DNA from 3 places in the Streptomyces sp. NPDC002817 genome. Region 2 is predicted to be linked to each of the others. Evidence: predicted binding sites of a transcription regulator. Region 2 holds the regulator's gene; each other region holds the start of a gene.

Region 1 (6,700 bases), on a different contig from region 2:
ATCGGCGTGCCGCAGATCCGCGACGGCCGCTCGGTGTTCTGCCCGCCGGAGGCGATCGCCCGCGACGAGCCGTACTGCCTGTTCCTGGACGAGCTCAACGCGGCCACCCCGGATGTGCAGAAGGCGTTCTACTCGCTGATCCTGGACCGCCGTATCGGCACCTACGACCTCCCGGCCGGCTCGATCGTGATCGGCGCCGGCAACCGCGCCACCGACAACGCGCTCGCCCGCCCCATCGCCTCCGCGCTGGTCAACCGGCTCGCCCACGTCCACCTGGAGGCCTCCGCCAAGGACTGGCTCGTCTGGGCCGCGGGCAACGGCATCCACCCCTGGGTCCTGGACCACCTCATCGACCGGCCCGACCACCTGTGGTCCAAGCCTCCCAAGACCGAGGAGCCGTTCTCCACGCCCCGCTCCTGGCACATGCTCTCCGACGCCCTGCACTCCTTCGGCCGCGGCCTCGACGAGGAGACGCTGAAGGTGATCGCGCACGGCACGCTGACCCCTGCGCACGCCGTCGCGTTCTGCGGCTACGTCAAGATCGTGCGCGGCCAGTACGGCATCGAGGCGATCATCAAGGGCGACGCCCGCTGGCCGCACCGGATGGAGGACCGCGACCTCCTGTACTACCTCGCCGAGTCCTTCCGCGGCCGTCTGGTCAAGGAGCTTCCCGCCAGCAAGGAGCACCTCTCGGCGGCCGCGCAGCAGACGGCGTACCGCGCCAAGTCGCTGCTCGTGCAGCTCGCCGAGATCTCGGTGGAGGTCGCGCAGAGCGTCATCGCCCCGGACACCGACGGCAACCCGCTGCTGCCCGCCTGGTTCCTGGTCGAGGCGGCCCGTGACATGCCGCGGCTGGTGGAGGCGCGCCAGTGAGCCGTACTGAGGGGGCGTGGCGGTGAGCCGTACGCGCGCCGCGAAGCCGGCGAAGAAGGACCTCGCGGCCGAGGCCTTCGCCGAGGGACTGCGGCTGGTGCGGGCCAACCGGGCCCTCGCCGCGACCGGGTTCAGCACCTGCCGCAAGGAGGACTGCCCCCACTCGCCGGCCTCCGGGCTGGTCCGCGTCGACTCCGACGGCACCCTGCACGTCCACCCCACCCGTCGCGCCGACCCCGTCGACTGGGCCTGGGCGATCGCCCACGGCATCATCCACCTCGGCTTCGGCCACGTCCCGGCGAAGGAGGGCCGCCGCACCCAGCCCGACCGGTTCGAACTGGCCGCCCGCTGTGCCGTCGTCAACCGCTTCCTGCTCGGCTTCGCCATCGGCCGCACCCCCGAGTACCTGCCGCCGTCCTACCCCGACGGCGACGAGGAGCAGCTCGCCGCCCGCTGGCGCCGCGACGGCATCCCGCCCGTGTACGAGCACTGCGGCACGGCGGGCCGTGAACCGGACCAACTGCTCGTGCCCTGGGACGTGTGGATGGGCGGCGCCCCGAAGAACTGGCAGCTGGACTTCGCGCACGCCCTCACCCGTACCGTCGCCACCGCCATGGACGTGGCGGGCGGCCGCCGTCCGTCGATGCGCGGCGGCTCGACCCGACTCCAGCCGTGGGAGCGGGCGTTGAGCTGGTTCGTCTCCTCCTACCCGCTGCTCGGCGGCATCGCGGCCGGCATCACCCTGGTCGCCGACGCCGAACTGGCCCGCGCCCACGACATCTCCGTCGCCGCGGTCAACGCCGGACTCGCCGAGATCTACATCAACCCGCTGCGCGAACTCGACGACGAGGAATGGCGGTTCGTCCTCGCCCACGAGATGCTGCACGCCGCCCTGCGCCACGGCGACCGCTGCGGCACCCGCGACCCGTTCCTGTTCAACGTCGCCTGCGACTACGTCATCAACGGCTGGCTGGTCGACATGCAGATCGGCACCATGCCCGACGGGCTGCTCCTCGACCCCGGGCTGAGGGACCTGTCCGCGGAGGAGGTCTACGACCGTATCGCCGGCGACCTGCGCCGGATGCGTCGCCTGGGCACCCTGCGCGGCAAGGGCCTCGGTGACGTCCTCGGCGGCCCGCTCGGCTCGCCCCGGGACTACGTCGACCTCGACGAGTTCTACCGCCGCGGTCTCGGCCACGGCCTGGACCTGCACCAGCAGCAGGCCCGCGGGTTCCTGCCCGGCGGCCTGGTCGAGGAGATCCGCGCGCTCAGCCACCCGCCGCTGCCGTGGGACGCCCGACTGGCCCGCTGGTTCGACGAGTTCGTGCCCCGACCGGAGCCGCTGCGGACGTACGCGCGCCCCTCCCGCCGCCAGTCGTCCACCCCCGACATCCCCCGCGCGGGCCGGTATTTTCCGCCCGAGGAGATCGCCCGCTGCACCTTCGGCGTCGTCCTGGACACCTCCGGGTCCATGGACCGGACCCTGCTCGGCAAGGCGCTGGGCGCGATCGCCTCGTACGCCGAGGCCCGGGACGTACCGGCCGCGCGGGTCGTGTTCTGTGACGCGGCCCCGTACGACGCCGGTTATCTGCCGGTCACCGAGATCGCGGGCCGGGTGCGGGTGCGCGGTCGGGGCGGTACGGTCCTGCAGCCCGGTATCGACCTGCTGCACCGCGCCGACGACTTCCCGCCCGGCGCGCCCGTGTTGGTGATCACGGACGGCTGGTGCGACGTCCTGAGGGTGCGGCGCGAACACGCGTATCTGATCCCGGAGGGCGCGCGGCTGCCCTTCAGTCCGCGCGGGCCGGTCTTCAGGGTGAGCCGCGCCGGAGTGTGATCGGATGGGGTGCATCACCCGGAACCGGGACCACACGAAAGGACTGACCGTGGCTACCACGCGCTCCGCACACACCGTCTGGGAAGGCAACCTGCTCGAGGGCAACGGAGTCGTCACCTTCGACTCCTCCGGCGCCATCGACGAGCAGCCGGTGACGTGGGCTGCCCGCACCCAGGAGGCCAACGGCAAGACCAGCCCCGAGGAGCTGATCGCGGCCGCCCACTCCAGCTGCTTCTCGATGGCGTTCTCGCACGCCCTCGCGGGGGCCGGCACCCCGCCCACCAAGCTCGTCACCTCCGCCGATGTCACCTTCCAGCCGGGCGAGGGCATCACCGGCGTCCACCTCACCGTCGAGGGCACCGTGCCCGGCCTCGACGAGGACGGCTTCGTCGCCGCGGCGGAGCAGGCCAAGGTGAACTGCCCCGTCAGCCAGGCCCTCAAGGCCGTACCGATCACCCTGTCGGCGAAGCTCGCCTGACACCCGTACGTCCCGCGATGCCGCGTCCCCCCTTGCGAGGGGCGCGGCATCGCCCCTTTCCGGGTACCCGGCACGGGTACGCGGCATTGACAACAGCCCACTCAAGTTTTGTGCTGGAGTCCGGGAAGTGCCCTGGCGGAAGGGGACAGCGATGGGACGCGCGGTCGGGATCGATCTGGGCACCACGAATTCCGTGGTGGCCGTCCTGGAGGGCGGCGACCCCACGGTCGTCGCCAATGCGGAGGGGGCCAGGACCACACCGTCGGTCGTGGCCTTCGCCAAGAACGGCGAGGTACTCGTCGGGGAGGTCGCCAAACGGCAGGCTGTGACGAACGTCGAGCGGACGGCCCGTTCGGTGAAGCGGTACATGGGCGACGGGAGCTGGCGCTTCCCGGACCAGGGGGATGTCGACGGCACCCGCTACCGGGCGCAGGAGCTCTCCGCGCGGGTCCTGCAGAAGCTGAAGCGGGACGCCGAGTCCTATCTCGGCGAGGACGTCACCGACGCGGTGATCACCGTCCCGGCGTACTTCGACGACGCCCAGCGGCAGGCCACCAAGGAGGCCGGGGAGATCGCGGGCCTGAAGGTGCTGCGGATCATCAACGAGCCCACGGCCGCCGCGCTCGCCTACGGCCTGGACCGGGGCGAGGAGCAGACCGTCCTCGTCTTCGACCTCGGCGGCGGCACCTTCGACGTCTCCCTGCTGGAGATCGGCGACGGCGTCATCGAGGTCAAGGCGACCAACGGCGACACCCATCTCGGCGGCGACGACTGGGACCAGCGGGTCATGGAGCACCTGGTGAAGAAGTTCCAGGGGCAGTACGGCGTGGACCTCGGCAAGGACAAGATGGCGCTGCAACGGCTGCGCGAGGGAGCCGAGAAGGCCAAGATCGAGCTGTCGAGCTCGTCGGAGACGACGATCAACCTCCCCTACATCACCGCCTCCGCCGAGGGCCCCCTGCACCTCGACGAGAAGATGACGCGCGCCCAGTTCCAGGAGCTGACCGCCGACCTCCTCGACCGCTGCACGACCCCCTTCCACCAGGCCGTCAAGGACGCCGGCATCAAGCTGGCCGCGGTCGACCACGTCATCCTCGTCGGCGGCTCGACCCGGATGCCCGCCGTCACCGACCTCGTCAAGGAACTCACCGGCAAGGACCCGCACAAGGGCGTCAACCCGGACGAGGTCGTCGCCGTCGGCGCGGCCCTCCAGGCCGGTGTCATCCGCGGCGATGTGAAGGACGTCCTGCTGCTCGACGTCACCCCGCTGTCCCTGGGCATCGAGACCAAGGGCGGCATCATGACCAAGCTCATCGAGCGCAACACCACGATCCCGACCCGCCGTTCGGAGATCTTCACGACGGCGACCGACAACCAGCCCTCGGTGGGCATCCAGGTGTACCAGGGCGAGCGGGAGATCGCCGCGTACAACAAGAAGCTGGGCGTCTTCGACCTGACCGGACTGCCGCCCGCACCGCGCGGCGTCCCGCAGATCGAGGTCGCGTTCGACATCGACGCCAACGGGATCATGCACGTCTCCGCCAAGGACCTGGCGACCGGTCGCGAACAGAAGATGACGGTGACGGGCGGCTCCGCGCTCCCCAAGGACGACATCGACCGCATGATGCGCGAGGCCGAGCAGTACGCCGAGGAGGACCGCAACCGCCGGGAGGCGGCCGAGACCCGCAATCACGCCGAGCAACTCGTCTACCAGACCGAGAAGTTCGTCCGTGACAACGAGGAACGCGTCCCCGCCGACACCAGGTCCGAGGTGGAGTCGGCGATCTCGGAACTGAAGGCGCTCCTGGAGCGGAACGCCGAGACGAACGCGCTGCGCACCGGCGTCGAGAAACTCGCCACCGTCAGCCAGAAGATGGGCCAGGCGATGTACGCCCAGGCGCAGCCCGAACCGGCCGCCGGTCAGGAGCAGTCGGCGTCGTCCGAACCGCCGGAGGAGGAAGGCGTGGTGGACGCGGAGATCGTCGACGACGAGAAGGACGACAGGGGCCGGAAGGGCGGCGCGGCCTGAGATTCCCTTTGTGAAGATGCTCCGTTCCACCTCGCCTGCGCGGCCCCGGCCCTCAATGCTGGTCGGTGGTAACGGACTTCACGGAGGGACATGAGTATGGACGACAGCGGGAAGCGGCGCACCAGGCTGGCGGCTCTGGCGGCCGGGGTGCTGCTGGCGGGGGCGGCGGCCGCGGGCGTGCACGGGGTCGTGGACGCCCCGGAGAACCGGGACTTCTCCGTGGAGGCGGCCCCGGCCGGCCAGCACGACAACAGCACTGACGGCCACTACGACGGCGGCTGACGCTCTACGAGCCCGTCTTCTCCCAGCCCCGCCGCTCCGGCCGCGGCCCCAACTGCTCGGGGTCGCGGCTGCGGTACACGACATACGGGCGGAACAGGTACATCACTGGTGCGCTGAACATGTGCACCAGCCGGCTGTACGGCACGAACGCGATCAGCGCCATCCCGATCACCGCGTGCACCTGGTACAGCACCGGCACCCCCTCCATCCGGTCGATGTCCGGCCGGAGGGTGAACAGACTGCGCGCCCAGGGGCCGATGGACTCGCGGTAGTTGTAGCCGTCGCCGGAGGCATGGGTCAGCTTGGCGATCATGCCCATCGCGATCGCCGCGAGCAGCACCAGGTACATGAGCTTGTCGTTGGCGGTCGTCGCCCGGAAGACGGGCGCCTTCGTCCGTCGGCGGTACACGAGCAACAGGATCCCGCCGACCGTGAGCAGCCCGGCCGCCGTGCCGCCGTAGAGCGAGAGCAGGTGGTACGTGTGCTCGCTGATCCCGAAGTTCTCCGTCCACGACATCGGCACGAACAGCCCCACGAGGTGCCCGGCCAGCACGAAGAGGATGCCGTAATGGAACGCCGGCGAGGCGATGTTCAGCAGCTTCGACTCGTAGATCTGCGAGGAGCGGGTCGTCCAGCCGAACTTGTCGTAGCGGTAGCGCCAGATCAGACCGGCGACGAGCAGGGCGAGGGCCACGTACGGCAGGACGCCCCAGAGGAGTGTGGTCATGAGCGCACCCCGGTGTATGCGTTCGGCAGTGTGGCGCATACGGCGTCCAGGACGGACGCGTACGGTGTTCCGAAGTCGGTGAGCCGGGAGCGAAGTTGCTCCAGGCCGTCCCGGTGTTCGGTGAGCAGGTCGGTGCTGCCGGTGCGGGCCGTGAACTCGAGGACCGCGGGCAGGAAGTCGGGCAGCTCCTCGCCGGTGAACTCCAGTCCGGCGGCGCGGTAGACCTCCTTGAAGCGGACCAGCGACATACCGCGTCGGCGGGTGTCCCCGTCCTGCCACCAGCTCAGATAGAGGCTGTGCCGGTTCTTGAAGTCGAAGACCTGGACGTAGTGCGCGGCCAGCTCCTGCGGCGGGGTGAGAGCCGCGTGGTCGACGAACTCCCGCAGCTGCGGGGCCGCTTCGCGCAGCAGGGGCAGCCGGGCGCGGAAGTCGTCGTCGGGGTACGTCAGACAGAGCGCGGCTGCCTGGTACAGC
Region 2 (6,700 bases):
GGTGAAGTCGTCGTCGAGGGCGAGGCGATACCGCGGGTCGTGCTGAGCCGGGCGACCGGCACCAAGGCCGACGGGGACATCCCGATCGGCACCCGGGACGCCGGTCTGCTCATCCTCACCGTCGGCGGCGAGGCGGCCGCGCTGTCCCCCGGCCGGGGACGGCTGATCCGGCGTTCGTACCGGGTCGACGTCCGGCACGCGGGCCGGCACTGGCGGCTGGTGCCCCACTCCATGCCGGACAGCCGCCTCCTGCGCGACGGCCGGCGGCTGGGCGACTTCCACTCGAAGGGCGACGGCGAGGTGAAGGCCGCCGAGTGGCGGTCGGACGCCAAGCCGGACGCCATGGACGCGGCCGTCGGCTACGCGCTGGCCGCCGCGTTCGGCACGGGCGCGGAGTCGATGTGGTCGGCGGCCGCCGACCTGGTCTTCGACGCGATTCCCTGAAGTGGGCCGTACAACCAATCGGTGCCCTTGCCGGTCCTGATCCGACGACGGTGATCTCTCCCGTCGTCGGACAGGACCGAAGGACCGCATGAACCCAGCCAGACGTACGACCGCGGCCACCGCGACCGCCGTCGTACTCGCCACCGCGGGCACCCTGCTCACGCTCACGCCCGCCTCCGCCGCGACCACCTGCACCTCGCCGGTCTTCAAGCGGCAGTTCTTCGCGAACACGAGCTTCTCCGGCACCCCGAGGAAGACCGACTGCGACAGCGCCGTCGACCAGAGCTGGACCGGGTCTCCGGCTTCCGGCCTGCCGAGCGACAACTTCGGCGTCCGCTGGTCGGTGACCCGGGACTTCGGCTCCGGCGGCCCCTTCGCCCTCGCCGCCTCCGGGCTGGACGGCATACGGGTCTACGTCGACGGCGTCCGCAAGATCGACCTGTGGAAGAACGTCTCGTCGACCGTCTCCAGGACCGTCAACGTGACCATCCCCTCCGGCAAGCACACCCTCCGCGTCGACCACGTCAACTGGACCGGCTCCGCCAAGGTCAAGTTCGGCTACACGCCCCGCACCTCCGCCACCGTCGACAAGGTCAAGCCCCTCACCCCGGCCGGGATCTCCGTCTCGTACGACAAGAGCGGCAACAAGGCCAAGGCCGGCTGGGCGAAGAACAAGGAGATGGACCTCTCCGGGTACAAGGTCTACCGGCGGCTCAAGGGCGCCTCCTTCGGCAGCAAGGCGCTCGCCACGACCACCTCCACCTCGTACACGGACACCCCTCCGCCCACCGGTGCCACCTACTACTACGAGGTCCGCGCCTACGACAGGGCGGGCAACGTCTCGACCGGCACCGCCGACCAGGCGGTCACGAGCGTGGACACCACCCCGCCCGCAGCGCCGTTCGTCGAGATGGACGCGTGCCCGGTGGACCAGCCCTACGCGGCCCCGGAGTTGGTCACGACCGCGGAGAACGCGGCCGACATCGCGCTGTACGAGATGCAGCGGCTGAACTCCGCCACCAACACCTGGGCCACCGTGTACACCGGCACCAAGGGCGCGATCTGCGACACCGGTCACGCCGCCGACGGCAGCAAGGTCACCTACCGGGGCCGGGCCCGGGACGCCGTCGGGAACTGGTCCGCGTACTCGCCCGCCGCCACCTTCACCACCTCGGACCTGACACCGCCGGCGACCGCGGCCGACGCGCGCGTCGAGTACCGGTCGGGCGTTCCGCACATGCTGTGGTCGGCCGTCGACGGAGCCGCCTCGTACCAGGTCCTCCAGTACGACCCGACGACCGGCGGCTGGCTCGACGCGCTGCCCGGCGCCACGGGCAACACCCCGACCACCACCACGGCAACCGACGCCGTGCCGCGCCAGCTGCTCGCGGTCGCCGACAGCTACCGGTACGCGGTGCGCTCGGTGGACGCGAAGGGCAATGCGGCCGCCCCGGTGGAGGTCACGCTGACGATGGCGGACCGGCCCGGGGCGATCGCGCCGTTCCGCACCACCGCGAGCAGGTTCGACGAGGGGGTGATGATCGAGTGGAGCAGCGCCGACCCGTGGACCTTCGGCGAGGACGAGCCGCTGCTCACCTACCGGATCACCCGCACCGACAAGGCGACCGGCGAGAGCAGCGTGGTGAGCGCCTGCAAGCCCAACAGCTCGCAGGACCTGCCGCTGGCGGACCCGGAGACCTACTGGACCTGGAACACCGGCGACGCCCCCGACTACGCCGGTGCCCGGCAGATCAACGGCGTCTGCTGGGACGTCTCCGGTGCCTCCGAGACGACGTACGACTACACGGTCGTGACGATCGACCCGTACGGTCATGAGTCGCAGCCCGGCCCCGCCGCCACCGGGACCACGCCGGACACCGAGCGCCCTGCCCCGGTGCAGAACCTGGCCGCCGAGCAGATCCCGCTCGGTGTACGCCTGACCTGGACACCGCCGGCCGACGACGACGTCACGGGCTACAAGGTGTGGCAGGGCGTCACGGACCCGGAGACCGGCGAGACCGTCTGGGACCAGAACTGCTGGACGGGCGACTCCCTGGCCGAGACCGAGATCCTCTGCCCGACGGTCCCCGACGGCGCCGCGCACACCTACAAGGTGGCCGCCACGGACGGCTCCCCCCTGATCGACTGGTACGCCGGCCCCGAGGCCTTCCACCCCGCCGAGCTCTCCGTCACCCTGCCCGACACCCGGCCGCCGGGCTGGACGGGGACCGAGATCCGTGAGGACCAGTACCCGGAGCTGTACGTCGGCTGCTCCGAGAGCTCCGGCCTCGGCGACTGCGACCGGTTCGCGAGCTACCGCGTGGAGCGCTGGGACCCGGCCTCGGCCGCCTATGTCACCCTCGCCGAGGGCACGATGTACGACGCCGTGTTCCACATGGACAAGACGGTCCACGAGGACACGCTGGATCTGTACTACTACCGCGTCGTCCGCCTGGACGCCGCCGGCGCGGAGGCCGCGTCCACGCCGATGGCGTACGGCATCTGGGACTCCTGGCTCTGAGCCCGCACATGTGAAGGGGCCCGGAGGTTCGTCCTCCGGGCCCCTTCACGTGCACTTGGGTACCTCAGTCCTGCCGCCCCTTGGGACGCCACACCACCAACGCGCTGGTCTGCTGCACTTCCTGATACGGCACCAGGTCACGGCGGTACGACGCATGCACCGCCGCCTCCCGCTGCTGCATCGCCGCGGCGGCGCCGTCGAGGGCGGCCTCCATTTCGGCGACGCGGGACTGCAGCGCGGCGACCTGGTTCTCCAGCTCGATGATGCGCTTGATGCCGGCGAGGTTGATGCCCTCGTCCTGCGACAACGCCTGCACCGCGCGGAGCAGTTCGATGTCACGGGCCGAGTAGCGGCGGCCCCGGCCGGCGGTGCGGTCCGGGGAGACCAGGCCCAGGCGGTCGTACTGGCGCAGGGTCTGCGGATGCAGGCCCGAGAGCTGGGCCGCCACCGAGATGACGTAGACCGGGGTCTCCTCGGTCAGTTCATACGGGTTGCGTCGACGGCCGTCCATCTCGATCAAGCTCCCTTCGCGGCCTGGAACAGCTCCGCCCGCGGGTCCTCGCCCGCGGTCGCCTCGCGATACGCCTCGAGTGCGTCACGAGCCTTCCCCGTCAGGTCCGTCGGGACACTCACCTCGACGGTGACCAGGAGGTCGCCACGGGTGCCGTCCTTGCGGACCGCGCCCTTGCCCCGGGCGCGCATGGTGCGGCCGTTGGGCGTGCCCGGCGGCAGCTTCAGCGTGACGGCGGGGCCGCCCAGGGTCGGGACCCTGACCTCGCCGCCGAGAGCCGCCTCGGTGAATGTGACCGGGACCGTGACCGTGAGGTTGTCGTCCTTGCGGCCGAAGACCGGGTGCGTGTCGACGTGCACGGTGACGTACAGGTCGCCGGCCGGGCCGCCGCGCTCGCCCGGTGCGCCCTTGCCGCGCAGCCGGATCCGCTGACTGTCCGTCACCCCGGCGGGGATGCGGACCTGCATGGTCCGGGAGGACTTGGCGCGGCCGCTGCCCTTGCACTCCAGGCAGGGGTGCTCGGCCATCAGCCCGCGGCCCTTGCAGTCCGGGCAGGGGTCGGTGAGGGAGAAGCCGCCGCCGGAGCCCCGCGCCACCTGGCCGGTGCCGACGCAGGTCGGGCACACGCGCGGTGTGCCGTTCTTGTCGCCGGTGCCGGAGCAGGCCTTGCACGGGGACTGCGAGGACATCCGCAGCGGCACCGTGGCACCCTCGATGGCCTCGGTGAAGCTCAGGGTGACCTCGGTGTCGATGTCCTGGCCACGTCGGGGCTGGGTACGGGTCGTGCCCGTACCGCCCCGGTTGAACAGGCCGCCGAAGACGTCGCCGATCCCGCCGCCGAAGCCGCCGGAACCCCCGGCGCCACCGCCCTGCGCGCCGCCTCCGAAGAGATCGCCCAGGTCGAAGTTGAAGGAGCCGCCGCCCGCGCCCGGCCCCGGGCGGAAGCCGCCGTTGCCGAAGAGGGCGCGGGCCTCGTCGTACTCCTTGCGCTTCTTGGGGTCACCGAGGACGTCGTTCGCCTCGGAGATCTCCTTGAAGCGCTCCTCGGCCTTGACGTTGCCCTTGTTGGCGTCCGGGTGGAACTCGCGGGCGAGCTTCCGGTACGCCTTCTTGATCTCGGCCTCGGTGGCGTCCTTGGGGACGCCGAGGACCTTGTAGAAGTCCTTCTCGATGAAGTCCTTGGTGCTCATCCTCGACGCGCCCCCTTCCTGGTGTCCCGCTCAGTGGTGACCTCAGCCCTCCTCAGGGCCGTTGTCCTTGTCGTCGTCGGCCGTGGAGTCCTCCTCGGCCTTGACCGTCTGCGCGCCCGGCTGCGGTTCGGCGACGGCCACCCGCGCGGGGCGGATGGTGCGCTCGCCGATGCGATACCCGGGCTGCAGGATCGCCACGCACGTCGTCTCGGTGACGTCCGGCGCGTAGCTGTGCATCAGGGCCTCGTGGATGGTCGGGTCGAAGGGCTCGCCCTCCTTGCCGAACTGCTGCAGACCCATCTTCGCCGCGACGGTCTCCAGCGACTCCCCGACGGACTTGAATCCGCCGACGAACTCGCCGTGGTCCCGCGCGCGGCCGATGTCGTCGAGCACGGGCAGGAGTTCGGTCAGGAGGTTCGCGACGGCGATCTCCTTGACCGTGATCCGGTCCCGCTCCACGCGGCGGCGGTAGTTCTGGAACTCGGCCTGGAGCCGCTGGAGGTCCGCGGTGCGCTCTTCGAGCGCCTTGCGGGCCTGGTCCAGCTGGGCCGTCAGACCGGCGATCTGTGCTGTTGCGTCCCCGGCCGGGGCCGCCCCCTCCTGGGGGGCGGCCTTCGGCTCGGCGTCGTCGGGGGTCGCGCCGGAGGGGACGTCGGGCTTCTCCTCGAAGCCCGGGGTCTCCTCGGTCACGCGGCACCGTCCTTGCGCTCGTCGTCCACGATCTCGGCGTCCACGACGTCGTCGTCGGCCTTGGGAGCCTCGGCACCGGCGTCGGCGCCGCCCGCGGCCTGCGCGGCCTGGGCGTCGGCGTACATGGCCTGGCCGACCTTCTGCGAGACCGCCGCGACCTTCTCGGTGGCGGTGCGGATCTCGGCGGTGTCCTCGCCCTTGAGCGCGGCCTTCAGCTCCTCGACGGCGGCCTCGACCTCGGTCTTGACCTCGCCGGGGACCTTGTCCTCGTTGTCCTTGAGGAACTTCTCCGTCTGGTAGACGAGCTGCTCGCCCTGGTTGCGGGACTCGGCGGCCTCGCGGCGGGCGTGGTCCTCCTCCGCGTACTTCTCGGCCTCTTCGCGCATCCGGTTGACCTCGTCCTTCGGCAGCGAGGAGCCACCGGTGACGGTCATCTTCTGCTCCTTGCCCGTGCCCAGGTCCTTCGCGGTCACGTGCATGATGCCGTTGGCGTCGATGTCGAAGGCGACCTCGATCTGCGGGACACCGCGCGGGGCCGGCGGCAGACCGGTCAGCTCGAACATCCCGAGCTTCTTGTTGTACGCCGCGATCTCGCGCTCGCCCTGGTAGACCTGGATCTGCACGGACGGCTGGTTGTCCTCGGCCGTCGTGAAGATCTCGGACCGCTTGGTCGGGATCGTCGTGTTCCGCTCGATGAGCTTGGTCATGATGCCGCCCTTGGTCTCGATACCCAGGGACAGCGGGGTCACGTCGAGGAGCAGGACGTCCTTGACCTCACCCTTGAGGACACCGGCCTGCAGGGCGGCGCCGATGGCGACGACCTCGTCCGGGTTGACGCCCTTGTTGGCGTCCTTGCCGCCGGTCAGCTCGCGCACGAGCTCGGCGACGGCGGGCATACGGGTGGAGCCACCGACGAGGACGACGTGGTCGATCTCGTTGATGGAGACGCCGGCGTCCTTCATGACGTTGAAGAACGGGGTCTTGCAGCGCTCCAGGAGGTCCGCGGTCAGCTGCTGGAACTGAGCCCGGGTGAGCTTCTCGTCCAGGTGCAGCGGGCCCTCGGCGGAGGCGGTGATGTAGGGCAGGTTGATCGAGGTCTCGGTGGAGCTCGACAGCTCGATCTTGGCCTTCTCGGCGGCCTCGCGGAGGCGCTGGAGGGCCATCTTGTCCTTGGCGAGGTCCACACCGTGGCCGGCCTTGAACTGCTGCACCAGGTAGTCGACGACGCGCTGGTCCCAGTCGTCACCACCGAGGTGGTTGTCGCCGTTGGTGGCCTTCACCTCGACGACGCCGTCGCCGATCTCCAGGAGGGACACGTCGAAGGTGCCGCCACCGAGGTCGAAG
Region 3 (6,700 bases), on a different contig from region 2:
CTCGGCTTCCTGCTGGTCATGACCGCGCTGGAGCGGCGGATCGGCGGTGTGCGGACGGCAGGTGTTTTTCTGCTGGGTCACGTTCTGGCGACGTTGGCCACCGAACTCCCGGTGGGCCTCGCCGTCCTGGTCGGCCACCTCCCCGACAGCTCTCTGCACCGCCTCGACTACGGCATCAGCTTCGGCGTCGCCGCGGGCACGGGCGCGCTGGCGGGGCTGCTCCCGCCGTGGCTGCGGTGGCCGTTGCTGGGGTTGTACGGGGGGATGCTGGTCCAGGACCTGTTCGCCTTCACGGACCCGATGACCGAGTGGGGGCATCTGATGGCGCTGGCGATCGGGGTGGCGACCTGGCCGGCGGTCCGGCGCTGGGCGAAGACCCCCGGCCGACGCTCTGTCCGGTCCCCCGGACACGTCTCCGTCTAGGCCTTTCGAGCCGCCGCCAGTCCCCTCGCCAACCCCGGTACCCCGAGCCGCTGTTCGTCCTCCGGGCCCGCTCCGTGCAGGCGGTTCCTGAGCTGGTAGGGGTCGGCGCGCAGGTCGTAGTACTCGCGGAAGAGGACCGTGCCGGTGCCGCGCGGACGGCCGTCGGCGGCGAGGCGGGTGCGGTAGTACTCCGTGTACTGCTCCGACCTGCCGATGTACGACGCCCAGGTGTGGATCGGCTGCTTGTCCTGCTGGTTCCACCACCACTCGGCCAGCAGGTGGGTGCGGTCGTTCCCGGCGTCCAGCAGGGAGTGGCCGTCGTGCGGGGTGTCCGGGGTGATGCCGGCCGCGTCCAGGAAGGTCGGGGCGATGTCGACGTGGCCGGTGAGACGGTCGTCGGTGCGGGGCGTGCCGAGGCCGCCGGCCGGCCAGGACAGGTGAAACGGCACTTCCAGACTCGGGCGATAGGGCACCGACTTGCGCAGCCAGCCGTGGTCACCCCAGCAGAGGCCGTGGTCGCTGGTGAACAGGACCAGGGTGTTCTCCAACTGGCCCAGCTCGCGCAGCTTGTCGCGGAAGTCGCGCATCGCGTCGTCCACCGAGAGCAGGGTGCGCAGCTGGCGGGCGCGCAGGGCTCTGCCCTGGGCGAAGGTGTGGTGCGCCTCGCGCAGGAAGTGCGGCTTGTCGCCCTTGCTGGGCTCGAAGACCGACGGGCGGCCCTTCCACTCGGGCACGCGCGTGTGGGCGTACTTCCGCTCCGGGATGTTCACCTCGTGCGCCGAGCGCGTGGCGACGTACGCGAACCACGGCCGGTCGTCGGAGCGGGACCGCTCGATGAATTCGAGGGTGCGGTCCTTGATGACGGTGGTGTTGTACCCGCGGATGTTCCGGACGGTGCCGTTGTCGTTGTAATGGCCGTCGTAATACCGCACCGGCTCCTGGAGCAGCCATTCGTCGAAGTGGGGCGGGGCGTCGCCGGTGTGCCAGTAGTTGAGGTACTTGCCGAACAGGCCCGTGCGGTACCCGGCCTCGCGCAGCTGTCGCTGGACCGTGGTGCGCTGGTCCAGGTGGTACGGGTGGCGGGTGTCGAGCAGACCGTGGTTGTGGGCGTACCGGCCCGACATGATCGAGGCGCGGGACGGGGCGCACAGCGGGGTGTTGGCGTGTGCGCGGGCGAAGGTGGTGCCGTTGCCGCCGAGCCAGTCGAGGGTCTGCGGGAGCGCCCAGTCCGTCTCCTTGGGCTGGTCGTCGGTGAGGACCAGGAGGATGTTGGGGCGGGCGTCCCCGATCGTGCTGGGGGAGGAGGCGGCGCGGCTCGCGACGGGGGCGGCCGTACGGACCTCGTTCGGGGCGGGGGAGTTGGCGCCACCGTCGCCGTCGGCGCCCTTGGTGACGAAGGGGATCGCCGCCCCCGTGGCCGCGACGGCGGCGCCCGCGATCAGCGCCCGCCGTCCCGGCCCACGCCGCTGCTCCTCGGCCATGTGCGTCCCCAAGTCCCCGTAAAAACCCGTATAAGTGCTCAATCGAGCTGTGAACGAGCTTGCAGTGTGCAGGCGGTTCCTGTGAATGCCGTTGCGGGTTCATGACGACGGACCTGCGGTGTTGTGGCGATCGCAGCGCGCGTCAGGCCGTGCGGGGCGGGTTCCAGACGTACGGCGTGGTCGTCGTCACCGCCTCGAAGCCGAGGCGGCGCAGGATGGGCGCGCTGTCGTCGGAGGCGTCCACGTGGAGATACGTGACGCCGCGCGCGGTCGCGAGGGCGGCGCGGGTGGCGACCAGGGCGCGGTAGATCCCTCGTCCCCGCCACTCGGCGAGCGTGGAGCCGCCCCACAGGCTCGCGAACGCGGTGCCCGCGCGGAAGGCCAGCCAGGCCGCGGAGACCACCTCGCCGTCCGCCTCGGCGACGTGGATCGAGATCTCGTCGGGGGCGGTGGCGACCCGGCCGATGAGGTCGTCGGCGAGCCAGCTCCAGTCCTGGCCCCACACGGTGGACTCCATGGCGGCGATGCGGCGCATGTCGGCGTCCGCCGTGACCCGCCGCAGCGTCACGCCGTCCGGCAGGACGGGCTCGCGTACGGCCATGTCGGCCGCGCGTCCGATCAGCACCGTCTCCCGGTCCTCCGGCAGGAAGCCGGCCGCGCTGAGCCGTTCGGTGAGGTCGGCCGGGGTGTCGTGGCCCCGTGTCTTCCACTCCACGGCCTCGCCGCGCGCCGCGAAGTAGTCCCGCTGCCGGACGATGAGCCCGTCCAGCGCGTCCCCGTCGACGCCGAGTTCGCGCGGCCCGCTCACGAACCCCCGGAACTGCCCGACGATCCGCAGCAGCGGGCCGTCGTTCTCGTACGTCACCCCGGCGGGCGGGGTGGGCGGCGCACCGCGCATCTGGTCGTCGTAGGCGGCGAGGAAGATCTTGGTGTCGGTCACGGCACGACCGTACGGCGCCCGGCACAGGAGGCAACCGGTTTTCGGGCGGCGCTCTCAGCCGGTGAACTTCGCGCTGGTCAGGGGTGCGGTCACCGTCCAGCCCAGCGACTCGTACAGCCCCCGCCCCGCGGGCGTCCCCGCCAGGACGCAGGTCTCGGCGCCCTGTTCCGAGGCGGCCCGCTGGAGGGTGCGCATGACGACCGTGCCGAGGCCCTTGCGGCGGTGCCGCGGCGAGGTCTCGATCTGGTCGACGACCGCGGTCGCGCCGGTCGGGGCGAGCTGGCCGCGGGCCGCCCAGGAGCCGTCGGGGGCGGCGAGCATGGTGCGGGTGACGCCGCCGCGGGACCAGGTGCGCAGGCGGTAGCCGTCGGGGACCGTCGGCTCGTCGGGCGCCGTGGTCAGGGGGAGTGTCATCAGGTGGCCGGGCTCGGGGTCGATCCACCAGCCCTCGCCCAGCCAGCCGCCGACCGCGGCAGGATCCCGGAACACCTTGAGCCACACACCGGCGCCGGTGACCGCCCCGGCCACCTTCCGCACGGCCGTCTCCTCGACGTCGTCGTCGATCGCGCCGAACACATGCCGTGCGACATGGCTGTCCACACCCATGTCGATCGTGCAGCCCCACGGCTCGACCACCGGCGGGGCCGCCCCGCGCGAGAGCACCCATCCGTCCACCCATGCCCGCACGGTCCGGTCCATGGCACCCCTCCGGTAATGATTACAAGCCGTCTGGGGTTATTACATTAGCTGGTCACGCATTCCGGCGGACGTGATCGCTCACAGCGAACGCGCCCAGGGGAACAATCGAAGGCTCACGTGCATTGAGTCGGCATAGCTCAACTTGAGTGCCGAAGGGGAGATCATGGCTTCGACGTCCACACCGCTCACTCTGCCCGTGCTGCCGCTCGACGACGAGGTCGTGCTGCCCGGCATGGTGGTCCCGCTCGACCTGAACGACCCCGACGTACGCGCCGCGGTGGAGGCCGCCCAGGCCGCCGCCCGGTCGGAGCCGGGCAAGCCCAAGGTCCTGCTGGTGCCACGCATCGACGGCGCCTACCCCGGTACCGGCGTCCTCGGCACCGTCGAGCAGGTCGGCCGGCTGGCCGACGGCGACCCGGGCGCGCTGATCCGCGGCCGGGGACGGGTGCGCATCGGTGCCGGGACCACGGGGCCGGGTGCCGCCCTCTGGGTCGAGGGCACCCGTATCGACGAGACCGCGCCCGAGCCGCTGCCGGGTCATGTCACCGAACTGGTCAAGGAGTACAAGGCCCTCGCCACCGCGTGGCTGCGCAAGCGCGGCGCCTGGCAGGTCGTGGACCGTGTCCAGGCCATCGACGACGTCTCCGCGCTCGCCGACAACTCCGGTTACTCGCCCTTCCTGACCACCGACCAGAAGGTCGAGCTGCTGGAGACCGCCGACCCGGTGGCCCGCCTCAAGCTCGCGACCCAGCAGCTCCGCGACCACCTCGCCGAGCAGGACGTCGCCGAGACCATCGCCAAGGACGTCCAGGAAGGCGTCGACAAGCAGCAGCGCGAGTTCCTGCTCCGCCGCCAGATGGAGGCCGTCCGCAAGGAACTGCGTGACCTCAACGGCGAGAAGGACGGCGAGGAGTCCGACGACTACCGCGCCCGCGTGGAGGCCGCCGACCTGCCGGAGAACGTCCGCGAGGCGGCCCTCAAGGAGGTCGACAAGCTCGAGCGGTCCAGCGATCAGTCGCCCGAGGGATCGTGGATCCGGACCTGGCTGGACACGGTCCTCGAACTCCCGTGGAACGAACGGACCGAGGACGCCTACGACATCCAGGGCGCCAAGGCGATCCTGGACGCCGAGCACGCGGGCCTGGAGGACGTGAAGGAACGGATCACCGAGTACCTCGCGGTGCGCAAGCGGCGCAACGACCGGGGGCTGGGTGTGGTGGGCGGCCGCCGCGGCGGCGCCGTCCTGGCACTGGTCGGCCCGCCCGGCGTCGGCAAGACGTCCCTGGGCGAGTCCGTCGCGCACGCCATGGGCCGCAAGTTCGTCCGCGTCGCCCTCGGCGGTGTGCGGGACGAGGCCGAGATCCGCGGTCACCGGCGTACGTACGTCGGCGCGCTGCCCGGCCGGATCGTCCGTGCCGTCAAGGAGGCCGGGTCCATGAACCCGGTGGTGCTGCTCGACGAGATCGACAAGGTGGGCTCCGACTACCGGGGTGACCCGGCGGCGGCTCTGCTGGAGGTCCTCGACCCCGCGCAGAACCACACCTTCCGGGACCACTACCTGGAGGTGGAGCTGGACCTGAGCGACGTGGTGTTCCTCGCCACCGCCAACGTCCTGGAGGCGATCCCCGAGGCCCTGCTCGACCGAATGGAGCTGGTCCGCCTCGACGGCTACACCGAGGACGAGAAGGTCGTCATCGCCCGTGACCACCTGCTCCCGCGCCAGCTGGAGCGGGCCGGCCTCGACAAGGACGAGGTGACCCTGGACGAGAGCGCCCTGCGCAAGCTCGCCGGCGAGTACACACGCGAGGCGGGCGTCCGCACCCTGGAGCGGTCCATCGCACGGCTGCTGCGCAAGGTCGCGGCCCAGCACGAACTGGGCGAGCGGAAGCTGCCGTTCACGGTGACGGACGAGGAGCTGCGGGGCCTGATCGGGCGGCCGCACCACGTGCCGGAGTCGGCGCAGGACCCGGCGGAGCGCCGTACCGCGGTGCCGGGTGTGGCGACGGGCCTGGCGGTGACGGGAGCGGGCGGTGACGTGCTCTTCGTGGAGGCGTCCCTGGCGGACCCGGAGACGGGTGCGGCGGGCCTGACCCTGACGGGCCAGCTGGGCGACGTGATGAAGGAGAGCGCGCAGATCGCGTTGAGCTTCCTGCGCTCGCACGGCGCCGAACTGGAGCTGCCGGTGGGCGACCTGAAGGACCGGGGTGTGCACATCCACTTCCCGGCGGGCGCGGTGCCGAAGGACGGCCCGAGCGCGGGTGTCACGATGACGACGGCACTGGCGTCGCTGCTGAGCGGGCGGCTGGTGAGGACCGATGTCGCCATGACGGGCGAGGTGTCGCTGACGGGTCGCGTGCTGCCCATCGGCGGCGTGAAGCAGAAGCTGCTGGCCGCGCACCGGGCGGGCGTCACGACCGTCATCATCCCCAAGCGCAACGAGCCCGACCTGGACGACGTCCCCGCCGAGGTGCTGGACAAGCTCGACGTCCACGCCGTGACGGACGTCCGCCAGGTCCTGGAACTGGCGTTGTCGCCGGCCGTGAACGGGGCGACGTCGGAGGTTCCGGTGGCGGCGTGACTTCCGATGGCGGCGTGACGGACGTCATCGGATGAGGTGAAGGCCCGGGTTCTCGTGAGGGAGGCCCGGGCCTTCGCCGTACCGGGGAGGGGATCAGCCGTTGGCGAGCGCCCGCACCCTGTCGAGCGCCCCGTTGAACCGGTCGTGGTCGCCGACCGTCGGCCCGGACGAGGTGTACTGCCACATCGTGTAGGTGCTCCACCCGGCCGGCAGTGTCCCCACGGTCGAGGCGTAGCGGGCGATCCACAGCGGGTTGGCGGCGAAGCCCGCGTAGTTGCCGGTGCACTGGATCCACCAGCTGGTGGAGGTGTAGATGACGGCGTCGCGGCCGGTGCGGGTCTTGTACTGGTTCAGGAAGTCACGGATCCAGCTCACCATCGCGCTCTTGGTCTTGCCGTAGCAGGAGTCGCCGTACGGGTTCCACTCGATGTCGAGGGTGCCGGGCAGGGTCCTGCCGTCGGCGGACCAGCCGCCCCCGTGGTCGACGAAATAGTTGGCCTGCGTTGCGCCGGTCGTGGTGTCCGGGGTCGCGAAGTGGTACGCACCGCGGATCATGCCGACGCCGTAGGAGCCGCTGTA

Evidence for each region. Region 2 encodes HspR, which represses chaperone genes until heat shock. Its sites were predicted from a motif close to TTGAGNNNNNNNNNCTCAA; they were not measured.
Region 1: dnaK (molecular chaperone DnaK) is a predicted target of HspR. The motif match lies at 3,275-3,293, and genes of this name have one in related genera.
Region 3: lon (endopeptidase La) is a predicted target of HspR. The motif match lies at 3,666-3,684, and genes of this name have one in related genera.

Annotation. Positions count from the first base shown of each region.
Region 1 is NZ_JBSFUY010000007.1:333,320-340,019, forward strand. It holds gene ACWD3I_RS16900 (ATP-binding protein) at 1-873, shown strand, start outside; gene ACWD3I_RS16905 (vWA domain-containing protein) at 896-2,710, shown strand; gene ACWD3I_RS16910 (OsmC family protein) at 2,760-3,188, shown strand; gene dnaK (molecular chaperone DnaK) at 3,340-5,217, shown strand; gene ACWD3I_RS16920 (hypothetical protein) at 5,308-5,499, shown strand; gene narI (respiratory nitrate reductase subunit gamma) at 5,504-6,226, opposite strand; gene narJ (nitrate reductase molybdenum cofactor assembly chaperone) at 6,223-6,700, opposite strand, start outside.
Region 2 is NZ_JBSFUY010000003.1:505,503-512,202, reverse strand. It holds gene ACWD3I_RS08400 (hypothetical protein) at 1-444, shown strand, start outside; gene ACWD3I_RS08395 (PA14 domain-containing protein) at 533-2,965, shown strand; gene ACWD3I_RS08390 (heat shock protein transcriptional repressor HspR) at 3,030-3,476, opposite strand; gene dnaJ (molecular chaperone DnaJ) at 3,482-4,666, opposite strand; gene grpE (nucleotide exchange factor GrpE) at 4,709-5,356, opposite strand; gene dnaK (molecular chaperone DnaK) at 5,353-6,700, opposite strand, start outside.
Region 3 is NZ_JBSFUY010000010.1:138,955-145,654, reverse strand. It holds gene ACWD3I_RS21235 (rhomboid-like protein) at 1-423, shown strand, start outside; gene ACWD3I_RS21230 (sulfatase family protein) at 420-1,904, opposite strand; gene ACWD3I_RS21225 (GNAT family N-acetyltransferase) at 2,047-2,802, opposite strand; gene ACWD3I_RS21220 (GNAT family N-acetyltransferase) at 2,899-3,543, opposite strand; gene lon (endopeptidase La) at 3,707-6,121, shown strand; gene ACWD3I_RS21210 (lysozyme) at 6,215-6,700, opposite strand, start outside.